One region of the Bradyrhizobium sp. LeoB3 genome, then DNA from elsewhere that is predicted to be linked to it. Evidence: riboswitches for the same ligand, from Rfam matches in the RefSeq annotation. Region 1 holds a riboswitch; each other region holds the start of a gene.
What was found. Region 1 has a riboswitch for cobalamin ahead of metE (5-methyltetrahydropteroyltriglutamate--homocysteine S-methyltransferase). Riboswitches for the same ligand answer to the same signal wherever they lie in the genome.
Positions count from the first base shown of each region.

Region 2: it holds a riboswitch for cobalamin, as region 1 does, so the genes downstream of both, ACZXDY_RS01490 (DUF1636 domain-containing protein) here and metE (5-methyltetrahydropteroyltriglutamate--homocysteine S-methyltransferase) in region 1, are expected to answer to the same signal.
Region 3: it holds a riboswitch for cobalamin, as region 1 does, so the genes downstream of both, ACZXDY_RS00575 (TonB-dependent receptor) here and metE (5-methyltetrahydropteroyltriglutamate--homocysteine S-methyltransferase) in region 1, are expected to answer to the same signal.
Region 4: it holds a riboswitch for cobalamin, as region 1 does, so the genes downstream of both, ACZXDY_RS34100 (TonB-dependent receptor) here and metE (5-methyltetrahydropteroyltriglutamate--homocysteine S-methyltransferase) in region 1, are expected to answer to the same signal.

Region 1 covers NZ_JBVBEF010000010.1:16,100-19,424, reverse strand. The annotation lists gene ACZXDY_RS10220 (ribonucleoside-diphosphate reductase subunit alpha) at 1-912, opposite strand, end outside; cobalamin riboswitch at 1,028-1,246, opposite strand; cobalamin riboswitch at 1,379-1,579, shown strand; gene metE (5-methyltetrahydropteroyltriglutamate--homocysteine S-methyltransferase) at 1,687-3,325, shown strand, end outside.
Region 2 covers NZ_JBVBEF010000001.1:336,193-339,517, forward strand. The annotation lists gene cobT (nicotinate-nucleotide--dimethylbenzimidazole phosphoribosyltransferase) at 1-934, opposite strand, end outside; cobalamin riboswitch at 1,009-1,189, shown strand; gene ACZXDY_RS01490 (DUF1636 domain-containing protein) at 1,300-1,749, shown strand; gene cobU (bifunctional adenosylcobinamide kinase/adenosylcobinamide-phosphate guanylyltransferase) at 1,746-2,270, shown strand; gene cobW (cobalamin biosynthesis protein CobW) at 2,284-3,297, shown strand; gene cobN (cobaltochelatase subunit CobN) at 3,316-3,325, shown strand, end outside.
Region 3 covers NZ_JBVBEF010000001.1:147,554-150,878, forward strand. The annotation lists gene ACZXDY_RS00575 (TonB-dependent receptor) at 1-1,798, opposite strand, end outside; cobalamin riboswitch at 1,914-2,114, opposite strand; gene ACZXDY_RS00580 (hypothetical protein) at 2,141-2,959, opposite strand; gene ACZXDY_RS00585 (CoA transferase subunit A) at 2,956-3,325, opposite strand, start outside.
Region 4 covers NZ_JBVBEF010000079.1:828-4,152, forward strand. The annotation lists gene ACZXDY_RS34100 (TonB-dependent receptor) at 1-1,791, opposite strand, end outside; cobalamin riboswitch at 1,904-2,101, opposite strand; gene ACZXDY_RS34105 (FecCD family ABC transporter permease) at 2,285-3,259, shown strand; gene ACZXDY_RS34110 (ABC transporter ATP-binding protein) at 3,256-3,325, shown strand, end outside.

The DNA.
Region 1 (3,325 bases):
AAGCGTCTGCAGCCCTAAGAACTGGAATGCAAGATCGCGCTCCGGCTTCAGTGCCGCGGCCAGCTTGTTCAGGTCGAAGCGGCCGAGTTCGGGATCGAGCAATTCGGCCCTGATGCCGGTCTTGATATAGGCCGGAAAATATTCGCCATAGCGCACCGCCATGTCGGCCTGCGACGCCGTCGTTGGCGCGCCCTGCACGAAGGACAGCACTTCAGTGCGGAGCTTGTCGAGCAAGAGGCGCGCGCTGACATAGGCGTAGTTCGGCTCCTGCTCGACCAGCGTACGCGCCGCCATCACGCTGGCGAGCGCGAGTTCCTCCTGGCTGATGCCGTCATAGAGATTGCGCTGGATTTCCCCGACGACAGGCGCAGCGTCGACACCATCGAGCCCGGCGCAGGCCTCGCCGACGATCATCGCCAGCCGCGCATGGTTGAGCGGCACCTTGCTGCCGTCCGCGAGCGTGACGTGGACGATTGGCCCGCTCGATGCCGTTGCGGATTTAGTTGCCTGCTGTTCGGCGCGCTGCCGCGCCCGCTCCTCGCGATAGAGCACATAGGCGCGCGCCACCTTGTGATGGCCGCTGCGCATCAATGCCAGTTCAACCTGGTCCTGGATGTCCTCGATATGAAAGGTGCGGCCTTCGCTCATCCGGCGCGACAGCGCGCCGACGACTTCGGCGGTCAATTCCTCGACCGCTTCGTGCACGCGGCGCGACGCAGCCGCCGTATTCCCCTCGACCGCAAGGAAGGCCTTGGTCATCGCCACCGAGATCTTGCCGGCATCGAATTGCGACACCGTGCCATTGCGGCGGATCACCTGCATCGGCAACCGCGCTTCCGGCGCCGCGATCGATTCGGGGCGCAGGTGGATGAGAGGCGACGCGGTGGCTTCGCGATCGAGAGAGAGTGACATCTTGCAGACCCCGTGATGTTGCTGGGGCCGGATGTCGGAGGCGACGCTGCGTGATGATGCCGGCGGCGTACCGGCATGAGCCTGCAAGCGACCGCCGGGACACCCCGCCCGTGGACGTTATTTTGCTGTCGCGGCAGGTCTCCTGGCTCGCAGGTCGGCGTCACTCCCCGTCTTCCCAATGCGATGCCGCATCAGTGACGTCTAAAATCGGGAGCAACTCACTGCTTACAGTTGCGGGGGCAGCGCTAGATTCTCGCGAGAAACGCGCGATCACCAGCTTCCCTCTTAGCCACCATTCCTTGCGTCATGATGGACCGTGACAGCTACATCTGGTGCGATTTGGGGAATGCTGTCAATGGCACGTATGGGCGAAGCGCAAAAATTCCGGTCCATGCCGTTGGCGCTGTGAACAACCGGCACCACGCGCACGTGATGTCAGCCGAGTTGACGTTCGCGCGATCTTGCCGGTAAGTGATCGTGTCGTGGTTCTTCGGAGAGATCTTTTCCGGAGCTAAGAGGGAAGCCGGTGTAAAGCCGGAGCTGCCCCCGCAACTGTAAGCGGCGAGCCGCGGTCCACAATTGCCACTGAAGCCTGCAAAGCTTCGGGAAGGCCGGACCGCAGCAACGACCCGCGAGCCAGGAGACCTGCCTCGACAACATACACGTCCTCGGGCGGGGTGTCCCGGTGGTGCGGTTGCGATTCCGTGCGCACCTCGCGCGGGGAATCCAGACGTGTCACTACGGCCTTTGCCCCCAACTCATGGGGTTAAGCCAATGTCTTCCACTTCACTTGTTGTTGCGTCCCTCGGCACGCCGCGGATCGGTCCGCGCCGTGAACTGAAATTCGCGCTGGAACGCTTCTGGTCCGGCGCGTCAGACGAAAAAACGCTGATCGAAACCGGCGTCGGGCTGCGCGCGGCCAATTGGGCGCGGCAGAAGAAGCTCGGTATCACCGTGATCCCGTCGAACGATTTCTCGTTCTACGATCAGGTGCTCGACACCTGCGCAATGGTCGGCGCTATCCCGGAAAGCTACGGCTGGACCGGCGGCGCGGTGCCGCTTGCGACCTACTTCGCGATGGCGCGTGGCGCCAAGGCCGACGCGCATGACGAGGCCTGCGGACATGCCCATCACGCACACGGCGTGGCGGCGCTCGAAATGACGAAATGGTTCGACACCAACTATCACTACATGGTGCCGGAGCTTCGCAAGAACCAGTATTTTGCACTCTCATCACGCAAGCCGATCGAAGAGTATGAGGAGGCGAAGGCGCTCGGTTATCAGACCCGCCCCGTGCTGGTCGGCCCGGTCACGTTCCTGAAACTGGCCAAGTCCAAGGAACCGCATTTCGACACGCTGTCGCTGCTCGACAGGCTCCTGCCGGTCTATATCGAACTATTGCGCGAACTCGCTGCCCGCGGTGCGGAATGGGTACAGATCGACGAGCCCTGTCTCGTGCTTGATCTGGACGCCGCCGCTCAGCAAGCCCTACGGCGCGCCTATTCCGAAATCGCCAAAGCGGTGCCGGACATCAGGATCATGCTGGCGACCTATTTCGGCGGGCTCGGCGGCAATCGTACGGTCGCGTTTGATCTTCCGGTCGCCGGCCTCCATCTCGATCTCGTGCGCGCGCCCCAGCAGCTCGGCGATCTCATCGACGTTCCGAAAGAACGGGTGCTGTCGCTCGGCGTGATCGACGGCCGTAACGTCTGGCGCGCGGATCTGAGCCGGATCCTCGATCAGCTTGGGCCCGTCGTCGCAAAGCTCGGCAAGGAGCGCATTCAGATCGCGCCATCCTGCTCGCTGCTTCATGTACCCATTGATCTCGCCCTGGAAACCAAGCTCGATCCCGAGGTGAAGACCTGGCTTTCATTCTCGGTGCAGAAGCTCGAAGAGCTTGCCGCGCTGGGCGCGGCGCTTGGAAGTGGCCGGGCCCATGCGTCCGAAGCGATCCGAGCGTCCGATGCCGCCGCGGCCGCGCGCAAGACCTCACCGCGGATTCACGATGCCAAGGTTGCCCGGCGTCTCGCCGCCATCGATGACGGCATGCGCCATCGTGCCAGCCGGTTCGCCGAGCGTGCCGAGGTGCAGCGCGAGCGGTTCAATCTGCCACGCTTCCCGACCACGACCATCGGCTCCTTCCCGCAGACAACCGATGTCAGAAACGCACGCGCCGCACATGCCAATGGTGCACTCAGCGATACCGCATACAAGACCTATCTGCAGCATCAGACCGCACGCGCCATCCGCTGGCAGGAGAATATCGGGCTCGACGTCCTGGTCCATGGCGAGTTCGAGCGCAACGACATGGTGCAGTATTTTGGCGAACAGCTTTCCGGCTTCGCCTTCACCGAGCTCGGCTGGGTGCAGTCCTATGGCTCGCGCTGCGTCCGGCCGCCGATCCTCTATGGCG
Region 2 (3,325 bases), on a different contig from region 1:
CGAGCAACGGCTGTGCCTGAAGTGCCGCCAATACGATGTCGTGACCTTTCTCGGCCGACCTATGCGCGAAGACGCAATAGTCACGCGTCGCCGGCGCCAGCCTGACGGCGACGAGGGCGGCAGCGGACGAAATGAAGCCGTCGATGAGGACCGGCCGGTGATGCGCCGCTGCGCCAAGCGCTGCGCCTACCATCATCGCGATCTCGAGGCCGCCGAATTCCCTGAGCACCTCGAACGGCGCGGTCGCATCGCTGCGATTGGCTGCCTTGTGGATGGCAGCGCGCTTCCGGGCCATGCCCGGCTCGTCCTGGCCTGCGCCGACGCCGATGCAGTCATCCAGGGGAGCGGGCGCCAGCCGATGCACCAGGAGCGCGGAAGATGCGGTGTTGCCTATTCCCATCTCGCCGAGCGCGATGATGTCGGCGCCATCATCGATTTCACTGGAAGCTATGGCAAAGCCGGCCGCGAGCGCCCTGTGCGCGTCCTGGGCCGACATCGCTGCCTCACGCGCAGAATTCGCGGTGCCGGTCCGAATCTTGATGCTGAGGAGATCGGGATGGGAAGGCAGCTCGCTGGCGACGCCGGCATCCACGACGCGGATCCCGACATCTGACGCGGCCGCAAAGGCGTTGGCGCTGGCTCGGCCTGCGAGATAAGTCCTCACCATCGCGGCCGTGACGGCGGACGGATATTGCGAAACGCCTTCTTCCGTCAATCCGTGATCACCAGCGAAAACGAGCAGAACGGCCTTTTGCAGCGTTGCAGCAGATGGATAGGCGATCATGCCAAGCTGCAGCGCCAGGTCTTCGATTCGTCCCAGTGAGCCCGGCGGCTTGGCTTTGCCGTCGATTCGCGCGCGCATCGTTGTGGCAAGCGTCTGATCGAGCGGAGCGATTGCGGGAATTTGCCAGTCGGATGGGATTTGGAAGGTCATGGGCTCCTCGTGCGCGCCTTAAGTGACCGAAGCAGACGGGCGGGTCAACTGCGGTTGACCGCCGTCGCGGGGACAGCTAGCGTGGCGGCGATGGTCCTTCCTTCGGGAAGGTGAAAAAGGGAAGTCGGTGCAATGCCGACGCTGCCCCCGCAACTGTAAGCGGCGAGCCAAAGCCGAGGCCACTGGGATGACCGGGAAGGCGGCGAAAGGCGACGACCCGCGAGCCAGGAGACCTGCCATCGCGCATTGTGCTTTGGAGGTTCGTCGGGCGGGGTGCACCGGACGGAATGAGTTCGATGGTCTTCCACCGTCGAACGCGATCCAACAAAGCTCGCGGCCGTCATGGCCCTGACTTGAGCATCGTGATGGATCGCAACGACGTCGATCAGCAAGATACTGATTCTCGCCCGGGCGAATATTTGCCGCCGACTGCGCCCGGCGGTCCCGTCGTCGTGAGCGTATGCGTCACCTGCAAGACCTCCGAGGGCGTGTTGGCCGGGCCCGCCATGTTCGACGCGATCCGGGTCGCTACAGGCAAACGCGACGCGGCCGTTCAGGTCCGGCGCGTGCAGTGCTTGAGCGTGTGCAAGCGGCCGACCACGGTCGCGGTTTCGAGCTCGGATGGTTACACCTTCCTCTTCGGCGATCTCGAGCCCGAGGGCGCTGGTGCCGTCGCGTCTTTCGTCGATTCCTATCGCAAATCGACGTACGGCCTGGTGCCGTGGCGCGAGCGCGCCGAGATCCTGCGCAAGGGGATGGTGGCGCGGCTGCCGCCCGTTCGCTGGTCGCCCGAAGATGGCAGCGCTCCGAAATGACTGATCTCTCGACCACGCTGGTACTGGGCGGCGCACGCTCGGGCAAATCGGCTTTTGCCGAGCGAATGATTGCCGAAAGCGGCCTTGCTCGCGTGTATCTGGCAACAGCTACCGCAGGCGATGGGGAGATGCAGGACAGGATCGCGCATCATCGCAGCAGGCGCGGTTCGGATTGGACGACCGTGGAGGAGCCGTTGGCGCTCATCGATGTCCTGACGCAGGTATCGCGACCCGGCTGCGCGGTCCTGGTCGATTGCCTAACACTCTGGCTCTCCAACCTGATGCTCGCCGGGCGTGACCTTGATGTCGAGGCGAACCGGCTCGCGGAATTTCTAGGCGTCGCCGCAAACCCTGTTGTCCTGGTGTCGAACGAGGTCGGTCTCGGCATCGTGCCCGAAACCAGGCTCGGCCGCGATTTCCGCGATGCGCAGGGCCGTCTCAATCAGATGGTCGCCTCAAGCGTTGCCAACGTCGTGTTCGTCGCGGCCGGCCTTCCGCTGTGGCTCAAACGTTCCTCTTAAGGAGTCCTGAAATATGTCCCGTGTTCCAGTCACCGTGCTCACCGGTTTTCTCGGTGCCGGCAAGACGACACTGTTGCGCTCGCTTCTGACGCAAGCCGACGGCCGCCGCATCGCCGTCATCGTCAACGAGTTCGGAGATGCCGGTTTCGACGGCGGTCTTGTCGAGGAATGCGCGGCCAAGGCCTGTGCGCCCGGCGACATCGTCGAGCTGACCAATGGCTGCATCTGCTGCACGGTCGCCGACGATTTCATTCCGACGATGGACAAGCTCCTGACACGCGACGAGCCGCTGGACGCGATCGTGATCGAGACCTCAGGCCTCGCGCTGCCGCAGCCACTCTTGAAAGCGTTCGCGTGGCCTGCGATCCGCACGCGCGCAACCGTCGATGGCGTGGTGACGGTCGTCGACGCGTTGGCGCTATCAGAGGGACGCGTCGTGCTCGACGAACATGCGGTCGCGGCCCAGCGCGCCGCGGACGAGGAAATCGATCACGACGACCCGATCGAGGAAGTGTTTGAGGATCAGCTCGCCTGTGCCGACCTCGTGGTCCTTTCCAAGAGCGATCTGGTGTCGCCGGATGTGCTCAGCGGCATCGAAGACCGGCTTAGTGCACAATTGAGGCAAGGTGTCCGTGTCGTACGCTCCCATGGAGCGCTTGCGCCCGATGTCCTCATCGGGATGAAAGCCGATGCCGAGAACGACCTCGCTGCGCGGGCCGGGCATCACGGAGAGGAAGAGGAGCACGATCACGACGATTTCGACAGTATCGTCGTAAGGCCTGCGGCGGCCGAGAGCGTCGAGGCGATGCGCGCGCGGGTCAGCGATGTCCTGACTCTTGCGGGGGTGCTGCGCGTCAAGGGCCATGCACGCATCTCCGAGAAGCCTGCGCCGATCGTGGTGCAGGCGGTCGGCAGCCGCGTTGAGCTGGCGTTCGCCCGGCCCGACGCCAGGCACGCCGAGCATCTTGTCGTGATCGGCCTGAAAGGATATGACGCCGATGCCGCACGTCGGGCGCTTGCGGGATAGCCTTTCGAAGGGCGATCAATGCATCTGA
Region 3 (3,325 bases), on a different contig from region 1:
GATCCGGGACCAGCAGGTTGTTCTTGACGATTTCGTAACCTGCCAGCGTCCATTCACCACGGCCGCCCCAGAATGATTGCTTGACCCCGACCTCGGTTTGCTTGCCCGTGGCAAGCTGGAAGGTTTTCTGCGTGGCCGACAGCGAGATGAGATTGGTGACGGGATCAACGGCTGTCGCATATTGTCCGTAAAAGGCGAGGTTCGAGACGGGCGTGTAGACCACGCCGGTTCGCCAGCTCGTACCCGACAGCGAGATATCGAAATTATTCGCTGGTGTCCTGTAATCGGTGCGGTCGACATCCGGCCGGTCGAACCTGATGCCGCTTACAACGGACAACTGATCGGTTAGCGACAGCCGGTCCTCGGCAAACAACGCATATTGATTGACGATCGCATTGTAGCCGGGCGTGGTTCGCGTCGTGGAGGTCGCAAAAGACCCCATGTCGCCGGCATAGGGGCTAACCGAAGATGCGCCGCCATAGGGCGAATTGTTGGTGTGGGTAAAATCGATCCGGTTGACGTCGAAGCCCGCAACGAACTCGTTGGCGAAGCCCAGCAGATGACCACGAAACGTTGCGTCCATCCGGTTACCGACCTGCGCCTGGTCGTGGAAGATCTCGATGTAGCTGGTTCGGTCGATCAACCGTGTTGCAGGATTCCAACTATAGTTCTCGACATCACGCCAATGCCGACGGCTGGTCAGGTAGTAGAGTGTGTTCTGGACCTTGACTCCGCCCGTCACGTCCCACTCGGTCTTGAACTGGCTCCAGTTATCCTGATAGCGGATCGCGCTGTCGAGGACGTTGTAGTTCTTGAACCGCAACGTGTCGTCGATCCCGCCGTTGATCAGCGGTGTGCCGAAATAGCGCGAGGGGCTTCGATTGCCGTAGTCGTTCGAGAGTGTGAAAGCGAGGTTTTCGGCGGCCTGGACCCGCACTGCGGCGGAGACCGCAACATTCGACGTCTCGTCGCGATCAACCCAGCCGTTCGACATGTTGCCGATGGCATTGACGCGATAGGATACGTTCGGATTGATCGGGCCGCCGCTATCCACCGCAATGCGTCGCGTCGTATTGGTGTCGAGCGATATCTCGGCATCGTTGTAGGGCGTCGTGACCGGTTTCTTGGGGATCACATTGACGATCCCACCAATCGCGCCTTCCCCGTACAGAACGGAGGCCGGCCCGCGCATGACCTCGATGCGATCCGCCGACCACGTATCGAATGGAAAGGTCACGGTTCCTGCGCCAACATAGAGGCGAGTGCCATCATACAGCGTCATCACCGAATTGCTTCCGGTGAAGCCGCGCGTGCTCAACGAGAGGCCGCCATTGCCCGGCGCCGGGCTCGCGGTAAAGCCCACTGCGTTCTGGGTGACCGCGTCCGTGACATTATGCTGGCCGCGTTCTGCGATGGTCTGCGACGTAATCGTTTCGACGCTGGCGGGCGTCTGCAGCGGGGTGAGATTGAGGCGGCTGCCACTCGCGTTCTGCTTGTTCAGGTTTAGCGTCGGAGATGGCGTGTCGGACGTTGCGGTCGAGGGCGTAGTGCTTCGCGCCGCCGGGCTCCGGCTCGACTGAGACTGCGCAGGTCGCGCCGCGGAAGTTGAACGCTGATGATTGAGACGCTTTGCCGCAGGCTTTTGCGGCTGGATAACGCTCACTGGAGGCAAGACATGGGACGTCTCAGGCTGCTGGGCCTTTGCCGAAGAAGATTCGAGCAGGAGAACCGGCAGGAAGTATCTGAAAGCGAGCCGCGCAGCATCACGCTGCCTTGCGATAGTAACGATAGAGAGCACGAGCAGACCTCGGTATGACGTCAGTGGCACGTCACCGCAAACGAGGTCTCGCTCGAACGTGCCTATGGCACGCCGGACGAAAACAATGTCTGTACTCCCCGACCGACATTCTTGCGTGTGACCACGGCTGACGGCAGGTCTCCTGGCTTGCGGGTCCCAACCCTTCGTCGCCTTCCCAGGACCGAGGCTCCCAGTGGCGCATGACGAAAGATTCGCCGCTCACAGTTGCGGGGGCAGCCGCGGCATAGAGGAGAAAGTCCCCGCACCGCGTTCCCTTTTGATCCCCGTTAGGGGAACCGTCGGTCGCGATCTAGGAGATTGTCTGAGCCGAAGTCAATCCTGTCACAGAGTAGGCATCAGGACACCGCGCGCATCCACGTCGCGGCGAAGGATATGCAGCTCTTCCGCCGTGGGCGCCTCGGTTTCGGGCACCGACGAAAGGTCGCCGAGGTCGAATCCGGTGGCATCCTGCAGCTCATGCCGGTTGACGCCACGATGGATCGAGCGGACCTTCATGCGCCCGGCTTCGCGGTCGAAGTCGAACAGACATTTGGGGGTAACGACCATGCAGGGGCCGCCCCAGTCGAGGCCGAGCTTCCTGCGTCCTTCGATCCCTCCCGGATAGCCGACGCCGGAGACGTAATCGACCTTCTCGACGAAGTTGCGCCGGTCATGGTGCGGCATCATCACATATTCGCGCCGGAACAGCGTCATATGCTCGGGCTGCAGGATCGGGCCGACGAGGCGAACCTTGGGCCGGTCGTGCGGACCGACGCAAACACTGTTGATGTTGCCGACGCGGTCCACCTGTACCGCGCTGCTGAATCCAAAGCTCACATCGCCGCGTTTGAGCACGAACTGGCCGGGATAGTCGACCATCTGGGACTCGCAGGGCAGGTCGCGCAGCATCGCGCTGTGCTCGGAGTCGGGCAGCCGGTCGATCTCGCTGAAGTCCGGGTTATGATAGCAGCCAGCGAGCAGGATGGTCAGGTTCGGTGCGTGCATGCGCTTGGCGAGCTCCATGGCCGCAAGCGGGATGCCGGTCCCGAACAGGGCCGCCGCGGCCCCCGTGAGGAGACCGGTGAAGCCGACCTCGGCATCGGCAAAGCTGCGGGCCAGTGCGACGGCGAGCGTTTCGTTGAGCGTGGCGGGCGCGGTCATGCAAGGCTCCCGAGGTCGGCGAGACGGGAAAGCTGGGCGGCGCCGAGCTTGTCCAGATAAGCGAAGTGGTCCACCGGCCGGCGGACCCAATCATCAAGGTAAGCGGCGAAGGTGCCGTCGTTTGCAGAGGCCGCCACATAGGCATCGAGATGGGTATCATCGGCTAGGTAGCGCCCCAGCGTCGGCGTCGGATGCGATCCCCACGGCACCTCGACCACGGCGCTGATCCGATAGGAGGGCAGCTCGACGAAACGGGCGTGCCGCTTGATGAAGGATTTTGCTACGATCTTTTCCGCGGTGACGATGACATGCTCGCACGAGCGGGCCATCAGCACGTCGCCGCTCTGCGGCAGCAGCCGCCGCGCC
Region 4 (3,325 bases), on a different contig from region 1:
GAACAGCACCGGATTGAAATGGATCTCGTTCTCGAGGTCCATGTTGTAGATGCTGGTTTGCACCTGGAAGCGGCCCGTCTTGACGCGGAAGCCGGCTTCGACGTCGTGCGAGGTCTGCGTCTTCAGCTGGAAATTCTGCGGCAACGGGTTGAAGTCCGCATCGAACGCGGGTCCGGTGGACGTGCGCTCGTCGACATCGGGCGTGCGAAACGCGTGCGCGGCGCGGGCGAACACCGAGAACATTTCGGTGAAGCGATGCTCGACGCCGACATGCAGCGCGTAATTGGTCTCGCTCTGGTCGAGCGGCGTCGCCTGCGCGTCGAAGGCGAACGGCGCGTTCGGATCGTAGCGATCGCGCGCGCTGAGCCAGGTGTTCTGCACCCGCGCGCCATAGGAGAAATCGGTGGTGGGCAAGAGGCCGACCGTGTGCTGCCAATAGCCGGCGAGCGACTGCTGCGACAGGTCGTAGGTATGGATCGGCGGCACGCCCCGGAACGCGCCGCGCTGCTGGTGGAACGTTGCATCGTAATAGTCGATGCCGGTCAGGATCGACGAGGGAATCCCGAAGATCGAATTGTTGATGCTCAGCCGCGGCGTGATCGACCAGGTCTGCAACGCGGCGTCATTGTAGGTGGATGCCGCGCTGATGAATGGCGAGGTGCCGAAGAACGCGCCTTGCGTGTCCTTCTGGCGGTAGCCGCCATCGACGATTAGGTCGACACCGTTCAGGAGCGTCTTGGTGAAGCCCGCCGTCGCGCTCGCGCCCTGCTGGTTGCCATAGTCGAACGGCGTGGCGGCGCCCTTGCGATCGGTGACGAGCTGATTGACGCCGATCGAAGGATCGACCAGCCTGCCGCCGGGAAAGCCCAGCTTCTGGTCGTCGCCGGTCACCGTCAGGAAGGCTTTCAGGTCCGGCGTCGTGTAGTTGAGATTGCCGACGCCGTTGCGCTGGTCGAGCGCATTGTTCACGCGGTAGCCGTCGGACTTGATGCCGTTGCCGTAAAACGACGCCGACCATGGTCCCGAATTCATCGCGGTCGAGATCGCGGCCATGCGCTGGTTGAAGGAGCCATAGCCGGCTTCGCCGCGGATCGAGACCGGCGGGCCGCCGACACCGGTCTTGGTGACGATGTTGATCACGCCGCCTATCGCATTGTCGCCGTAGAGCACGGCGCCGCTGTTGCCGCGGGTGATCTCGATGCGCTCGATCGAATCGAGTGGGATGGTCGACAGATCCACCTGCGCCATGTCGATGTCGTTGAGCCGTCGCCCGTTGAGCAGGAACAGCGTGTTGGCGGTGGCGAACGCGCCGAAGCCGCGCAGGTCGACCGAGGTCTTGGCGCCGTTCACGCCGCCATAGAGCGATTGAAGCTGTACGCCGGGCGCCTGCGCGATGATCTCGGCCAGAACCTGGGTCGGCGAATGCGCGATGTCGTCGGCGGTGATCACGGTCGAGGACGTCCCGACAATGCCGGCAAATTGCGGGCCGCCGCCACCGCCACCGGATGAAGCTCCGCCAGCGGCGGCGCCGCCAGCGCCCGCGCCGCCGGCCGGCTGCGCGCTGGTCGGCACCTGGCCCGGCGCGGGACGCCGGGGGCCTGGAGTGCCGTCGGAAGCGGGCTTGGCACGGGTGCGGTTGTGGTCGCCGGGCGCCCTGACCTCGACCGGCGGCAATTCCTCAGAGGGCGCTTCCTGCGCCTGCGCGGCGGAAACATACAAAGCGGGCGCCAGCATGCTCGACGCGAGCAGCAGCGCGCGGCGTTGCTTGGTGGCTGTGGTAGCAGAGAACATCGGCGAGACCTCGGTATGACGTCAGTGGCACGTCACAGCGAACCAAGGCTCACCATCGCGTTTCGCGCTTCAGGTGAAGCAAATGCCTGTACTCCCCGACCGACATCGTCGCGTGTGACCACGTATGACGGCAGGTCTCCTGGCTCGCGGGTCGTTACCCTTCGTCGCCTTCCCAGGACCGAGACTCCCAGTGGCATATGACGAAGGATTCACCGCATACAGTTGCGGGGGCAGCCGCGGCTTTACGGGAAGTTTCCCGGTACCGCATTCCCTTTTGATCCCGATAGGAACCGTCGGGGGCCATCTAGGATTTCGGCGGCACGTGAGTCAATCCCGGCGAAACTGCGGCTCCCTGGCTCCCATACGCTTTTTTGTTCCGGTGTCGCTTGTCTGCCACCGAATTCGCTGCAAGAAGCAGGGCGCGATGAGTGCACATGATTTCACGATAGCGGCGGGTCTCGCCGCGCGGCGGCGGTTGGGGGCGACCGTTGCAATGATCGCGTTGGTTGCCTTGCTGATGCTGATTTCGCTCGGCACCGGCCCGGTGCGGCTGTCGCCGCTGACGGTGATCGAGGCGCTGTTCGGTGGCGGCAGCGATGTCACGCAGGTGATCGTGCGCGAGATTCGCCTGCCGCGCACCATCCTGGCATTCGCGATCGGCGCTATCCTTGGGCTGTCAGGCGCGGCGCTGCAAGGCCTGTTGCGCAATCCCTTAGCCTCGCCCTCGCTGTTCGGCGCGCCGCAATCGGCGGCGTTCGGCGCGGTGCTGGTCATCGCGCTGGGGCTGGCCGATGTCCGCTCCTATGCGCTGCCGGTCGCCGCCATCATCGCCGCATTCGGCTCGGTCTTCGTGCTGCTCGCGATTGCCGGCCGCAATGCGGGCCTCTTGATCCTGATCCTCGCCGGGCTTGCGATCTCGAGCCTTGCGGGCGCTGCGACGGCGCTGGTGATGAACCTCGCGAGCAATCCATTCCTGGCGCTCGAGATCGCGTTCTGGCTGCTCGGCTCGCTGGAGGATCGCAGCTTCCAGCATGTCGCGCTGGCGCTGCCGTTCATCGTGGCAGGTAGCGCCATCCTGCTGTCGCAGGCCAGCGCCTTCCGCGCGCTCACGCTTGGCGAAGAGACCGCGCAAAGCCTCGGCGTCGATGTCGTCCGCCTGCGGCTGTTCGTGATCACGGGTGTTGCGCTCGGCGTCGGTGGCGCGGTGGCGGTCACCGGCACCATCGGCTTCATCGGCCTGGTCGCGCCGCATCTGATGCGGCCCGTCATCGGCCACGATCCGGCGCGGCTGTTGGTGCCGAGCGCGCTTGCCGGTTCGGCGCTGTTGCTTGCGGCCGACATCGCGGTGCGCATCATCCCGTCGACCTCGGACATCAAGGTGGGCGTGTTGACCTCGATCATCGGCGTGCCGTTCTTCCTCTATCTCATCATGCGCGAACGCCGCGCGCTCGGTGGAGGCGTCGCATGACGGCGCTTGTCGCAGAACATCTCGATGTCGCGCTCGCCGGCCGCCGCGTGCTCAGCGACGTGTCGC